Flectobacillus major DSM 103: one gene and its partner. The protein of the gene in region 1 interacts with the protein of each later gene in a pairwise test. Links are inferred from orthologs where the notes say so. Each region holds a gene or a part of one and is shown in the gene's direction. Other genes may lie near its edges. The genes, in order: FLEMA_RS69270 and topA.

Evidence for each region.
Region 2: the proteins of FLEMA_RS69270 (region 1) and topA interact in binary tests that used the Escherichia coli proteins (3 or more experiments, as listed by UniProt). The link is inferred for Flectobacillus major DSM 103 from one-to-one orthologs.

The regions. Positions count from the first base shown.
Region 1 is NZ_KE386491.1:2,765,443-2,768,480, forward strand. The notes cover bases 151-2,854. They hold FLEMA_RS69270 (YigZ family protein), read left to right. Parts: upstream 151-1,047; coding sequence 1,048-1,662; downstream 1,663-2,854. Other genes in these bases: FLEMA_RS0120215 (NFACT RNA binding domain-containing protein), read right to left, coding at 151-862; FLEMA_RS69275 (YheT family hydrolase), read left to right, coding at 1,678-2,634; FLEMA_RS0120265 (hypothetical protein), read right to left, coding at 2,666-2,851. In the rest of the region: more of FLEMA_RS0120215, read right to left, coding at 1-150.
Region 2 is NZ_KE386491.1:2,372,459-2,375,870, forward strand. What follows is about bases 259-3,336. They hold topA (type I DNA topoisomerase), read left to right. Parts: upstream 259-593; coding sequence 594-3,080; downstream 3,081-3,336. Other genes in these bases: FLEMA_RS68580 (LytR/AlgR family response regulator transcription factor), read left to right, coding at 259-419; FLEMA_RS0114645 (SIR2 family NAD-dependent protein deacylase), read left to right, coding at 3,221-3,336. Also shown: more of FLEMA_RS68580, read left to right, coding at 1-258; more of FLEMA_RS0114645, read left to right, coding at 3,337-3,412. UniProt on the Escherichia coli protein: Releases the supercoiling and torsional tension of DNA, which is introduced during the DNA replication and transcription, by transiently cleaving and rejoining one strand of the DNA duplex.

The DNA.
Region 1 (3,038 bases):
ATAGCTGAGCGTACGATTTGTCGATATACACCTGTGTCCGATGAATCTGTTTTTGTAAATGCCTGATGATCTGCCCTTTTTCTTTGTCAAAAACATTTACTTTCGCAAAGGAATAATACAGTTCGTTGCTGGCTTGAATGGGGTCCTCTACCTTTTTCACTAAATCGCCACCTTCTTCTAGCATCGACAAAACTGGCTGATAATCAATGGTTTTTATATAAAAAGCACTTTGTTCCAATTGGTACACAATAGCCTGAATAATGGCCCAGCGTTGTTCTAGGGTAGGGTTTTGTAATAGCGTAATTTGGCTGTTTATCTGCTTAACGATTTCTTTCCCAAAAGTCGGAAATAGCTTATTCACTTGTCCTTCGGCTGCTACAAATGCCTCAAAACTTTGATCGATTGGGCGGTCGAGTTGTCCAAGTACCAAGTTATTATCTACTACCAATTTGTTATGAAACAAATCGAGTACTTCTGTTCCTTCAAATAAAATGATATTAGAACGATTGCCGTACATTTTGAATAATAGGCTAAAATCATTCTCAAAATACAGGACAAAAGCCCGCTCGTTCAAAAACTGATGCAGGCCTATTACCTTAGCACCAATTAACTCTTTGAATAAATCGACCGAGTTTCGACCAGCTCGACGGAAATCGTCGGGGAAGTTCAAACACGCAAAATCGGGATGTAATACCGCTTTTATATAAAATTCTCGTTTCTTTTTCCACTGTTTTCCATCGGTACAAAACCCCAAAACTAGCTCGTCTTTTTCTTGCGAAAAACATTCGGCCAATACCAACCCTGTAAGTTCCTGCTCTAATCGTTTTGATAACTGACGAAGGAAATAATAATTCGTTTGCATAATTTTATCGCTTGGGCTATCGGTATTACTACCGACAACATCATTTTTGTACAAAGGTACGTTAAAAACTGTACAGAGAAATAAATAGGTATTCTCCTCCGCTTGGTTTCTTAGTGAATTACAACTTTTCTGTATTCTGCCAGACTTTATGTATTTTTGTCAATTCATCAGACCGAGAGGATTATATGCTACTGGAAGATACATACAAAACCATCACTACTACAGCAGAAGGGCTTTTTAAAGACCGAGGCAGTAAATTTTTTGCCTATGCCTACCCTATCGAACAAGAAAGTGAAGTAAAAGAATTGGTCGAAATATTAAAGAAAGAACATTTTAAAGCTGTTCATCACTGTTATGCCTTTCGACTGGGGCAAGATAAAACCAATTTTCGGGTAAACGACGACGGCGAACCCGCAGGCTCAGCAGGAAAGCCTATTTTGAATGTATTATTGTCGAAAGATATTACCAATATTTTGGTAGTAGTTGTACGTTATTTTGGAGGTACTTTATTGGGTGTTCCAGGCCTGATTAATGCCTACAAAACAGCCACTTTAGAAGCTTTGGCCAATGCTGAAGTTATCGAAAAAACAGTTAACGAAATATATGACGTTAGTTTTGAGTTTATTCAAATGAACGATGTAATGAAAGTAGTCAAAGAATTTGGCCTAAAAATAAAAAACCAACAATTTGATAATCAATGTACTATTACCTTAGAGTTTCGTAAAAACATGACGAATCAGGTGATTGGCAAACTCGAAAAAATCGACAACATTACCATAGATTTTGTAGCAACAGTCTAGCCCAACTCCATTATTATGCCCCTTATTCCATCATCGTATCAAGCCCGTGGTATTTGGAAAAATGCCCACTTTTCTACGATTTATCCTAGTACCCTTCGCAAAGTAAAAGGTATTCAGTACGAGCGACAAAGAATTGAGCTTAACGATGGCGATTTTTTGGACTTAGATTGGAGTTATTGCTTATTGCCAAGCAGTGCTTTGGTGATTTTTACACATGGCTTTCTCGGAAACTCTACCCGACCGTACATTCTGGGAGCAACCAAGCTTTTTAATCAATCGGGCTGGGATACAGTTTGCTGGAATCATCGTGGGCTTAGTGGCGAAGCCAACCGCCTAGAAAGAGTAACCACACATGGAGGCTCTGACGACCTCGAATCGGTAATTAATCATGTTATGAGCCATACAAACTACCAACAGATTGTACTGGTTGGCTATAGCAAAGGTGGTAATATAGCCCTCAAATATGCTGGCGAAAAGGGTTCTCAAATTCCTGATGTTATCAAAAAAGTCATTGCTATTTCTGTACCAACCGATATTCAAGGAAGCGTAGATGCCATGGGTGAAAAGGGTTTTTATACCAAGCGTTTCAAAAATAAACTTCACCAGTTCTTATTACAACGCACACATCTTATTGACTCAAAATGGTTGGCTGAATTTGAAAAATTCCAAACCCTCGATGAATTTACAGGACATTATATCGCCCCTTTACATGGTTTACGCAATGCCCAAGACTATTACAATCGCTGTAGTGCCATACACGTTGTTGAACAAATCCGTATTCCTTCTTTGATTCTGAATGCCCAAAACGATCCTGTTTTATCTGAAAGCTGTGCTATTTTAGATATTGCTCGACAATCGGAATATATTTACTCTGAATTTCCGCAATACGGCGGACACTGTGGTTTTTATACGCCTAATCCAGATGGTATTTACTGGAGTGATTACCGTGCTTTGGCTTTTGCTACAGAATAATCGTTTTGGACACCCAAATTACTGAACAGACTTACTTGTTGGTAAAAGATTCACGGATTTGTAACACCACCAAGCCTGCAACAAAAAAACCAGTAATAAACCAGCCCACCATACGATAGTATTGATGGTACGCTTCATCAAAATATAGGTCAATCCCAATATTGATTAAACTTAGGATGGCAAAGCCATACAGCAAATATAATTTAGCCTTTTGCATAGAAATTTGATTGTAGAAATGAGAAAATAGTATATTTTAAAAACTTTACGACAAAATATTAGTCAGCATTTTCTATAAAAAGCTACTGTAATACCCTAAGACAAAGGCTTACTATATTCATCACTTCTGGTGCCGTGCAGAATATCCAAGATTTGTAGACACCAAGTTGAAACAGCTTCCTTATTAA
Region 2 (3,412 bases), 390 kb from region 1 along the record:
CGTTGAGAATTGCCATTGAATTGGCTCTTCGTAATTTTGCCAAGCCAATTCACATAGAAGAATCTGAAGCAACCAAAGAAAAAATAAATTTAAAAAGAGATACAATTCTTTTGCTAGGCGAAGCCATTTTTATCAAAAACAACTATGCCTTTATAAAAATCCCTATCAAAGAAATCGTTTATCTGGAAGCCGACAGTACCTATTGCCACCTTTATACTACTTCCCAAAAAATAACAATGCGGCTTAGCCTAAGCTCGTTTCTGGAACAAGTAAAAAGCCAAAACCTGATTCGGGTACACAAAACCTACGCTGTTAATATCAATTGGATTTATTCATTCAACGAAAAAGAAATGAATGTAAAAGGCATAGAAATTCCGATTGGCAAGAACTTCAAAGAGGCTTTCAAAAACATTTTTTAATGGATTAAATAGGTTCTTATCTGATAAAACTATCGTTTTTTCGGGCATATAAAGGATTTTACAAGGTATTTTTGAATTGAAGTTTATATATTTGGGGCAAAAGAGTATTCATCTATCTACACAATAGATAGAAAATCCTGATTACAGGTATCTGTAAAGTTGTTTTAAAAAGATATGTCGAAAAACTTAGTAATAGTAGAATCGCCAGCCAAGGCAAAAACCATTGAAGGCTATCTAGGTAAAGATTTTACCGTAAAATCTTCTTTTGGTCACGTCCGTGATTTGCCCGACAAAGGCATGGCTATTGATATTGAAAATGGGTTCAAGCCTACTTATGAAATATCTCCTGACAAAGTAAAGGTAGTCAACGAGTTAAAGTCCCTAGCAAAGTCTTCAGAGGAAGTTTGGTTAGCAACCGATGATGACCGTGAAGGGGAATCTATCTCGTGGCACTTAAAAGAAGCCCTAGGCTTGGCCGATAATACCAAAAGGATTGTCTTCCGAGAAATTACCAAAAAGGCTATCCAAAATGCCATTCAGAATCCTCGGACTATCGACATGGACTTGGTAAACGCCCAACAGGCTCGCCGATTACTCGACCGCCTTATTGGTTTTGAGCTTTCGCCTGTTCTGTGGTCGAAAGTAAAAAAAGGACTTTCTGCTGGGCGTGTGCAGTCGGTTGCTGTTAGAATTATCGTAGAACGTGAACGTGATATAGAAACTTTCGACAGCAAATCGTCTTTTAAAGTGGTGGCTCAGTTTTTATTGGAAGGCAATAAAGTCTTACAGGCCGAACTTCCCAAAAACTTTGAAACTGAAGACACGGCTCGTAGTTTCTTGGAAAAATGTATTGGAGCTAGTTTCAAAATTAAATCTTTAGAAACCAAACCTGCCAAAAAATCTCCTTCTCCTCCTTTTACTACTTCGACACTCCAACAAGAGGCTTCTCGAAAGTTAGGTTATTCAGTAGCATCTACCATGCTTTATGCTCAAAAGCTTTATGAAGCTGGTAAAATTTCTTATATGAGAACCGACTCTACCAATCTTTCGGAAGAGGCTATCGAAAAGGCAAAAGCTGCGATTATCGACCAATTTGGCAATCAATACGTACAGACTCGTCAATATAAAACCAAAAACGAATCGGCTCAGGAAGCTCACGAAGCCATTCGTCCTACCGATTTTTCGGTAACATCTGCTGGTGCCGACCCCAAAGAAAAACGTTTGTACGAACTTATCTGGAAGCGTTCGATTGCCTCGCAGATGGCCGATGCTCAGCTAGAGCGTACAACAGCAAGTATCACGATTTCGAGTACCCCCGAAGAGCTTATTGCACAAGGTGAAGTAATCAAATTTGATGGTTTCTTGGCGGTATATTTGGAAAGTAAAGATGACGAAGAAGATGAAGAAAACTCAAAAATGCTTCCTCCGCTCAATGTCAACCAAATCCTCAACTTAGACACCCTCAAGGCTACACAGCGTTTTAGCCGCCCAGCTCCTCGCTATACCGAGGCCAGTTTGGTAAAAGCTCTTGAGGAAAAAGGCATTGGCCGTCCTTCTACTTATGCACCTACTATCTCTACTATTATCAAACGTGAGTATGTTGTAAAAGAAGATAGACCAGGCAAAGAACGAGATTTTAAAGAATTGGTTTTGAAAAGTGATAAAATTACTGAAAAAACCAGCAAAGAAACCTACGGTGCCGAAAAAAGTAAGCTATTCCCAACGTCGGTAGGAATGGTTGTCAACGATTTCTTGGTAAGTAATTTCAAAGGCGTTGTTGATTTCAAATTCACCGCCGATATGGAAGATGAATTTGACGAAATCGCTCAGGGAAATATAGAATGGTCAAAAATGATTGACAATTTCTACAAAGATTTCCATAAAACGATTGAAGAAAGTAAAAACGCAGAAAGAAGTTCGGCTTCGTCAACCCGTGAACTTGGCATAGACCCCAACACTGGTAAAACTGTTTCGGTGAAATTGGGTAAATTTGGGCCTTATGCTCAATTAGGCGATACCAAAGACGAAGAAAAGCCTATTTTTGTCAACCTCCCCAAAGACAAGCTCCTTTCGTCTATTACCTTTGAAGAAGTATTAGAGCTTTTTGAAAAACCTCGCTTACCCCGTGAAATTGGTTTTTATGAAGACAAACCAATCATTATCGGAGCAGGCAAGCTAGGGCCTTACGTAAAACACGACGACAAATTTGTAAGCCTAGAAGCAACCGACGACCCTTTTACCATTGAAGAACCTAGGGCTATCGAGTTGATTCTGGCCAAAAGAGCTGCCGATGCAGGCGGTGCTTTGGGCGAATTTGAAGGACAGCCTATTTCTACAGGAAAAGGTAGATTTGGCCCTTACGTAAAACACGATGGCAAGTATTTCTCATTGGGCAAAACAGATTCTTTGACCAGTATTACTTTAGAAAGAGCTATTGAAATTATTCTTGCTAAAAGAAATCAAGAAGCTAATAAATATATCAAAGAATTCCCTGAAAATGAAAGCATTAAGGTCGTCAATGGCGTATATGGCCCCTATATCCAAATTGGAAAACGAAACGTGAAAATACCCAAAGATATGGTTGCTGCCGACCTTACCCTAGAAGATTGTATTAAGCTAGGTGAGGAAACTCCAGCCCCAACCCGAGGACGTAAAAAATAGTGTTTCCCCAAAACCTTACCAAAGGCATAGAAGTACAAAATCACGTTGTATTTCTATGCCTTTTTCATTAAGTTATAATATATTTCTATTCATAAATAAAAAACTCTCAACTCATAATTGACTAACTTCCTCTATCACTTATGGTAAAGAAACAAAAAATCGTTGTGTTAACAGGAGCAGGTATATCGGCCGAAAGCGGTATAGCTACCTTTCGAGATGCCAATGGGCTATGGGAAAACCATGCTATAGAAGAAGTAGCCACACCCGAAGGTTGGCATAAAAATCCAGCATTGGTATTAGAATTTTATAACCAACGCAGAGCCCAACTAGCC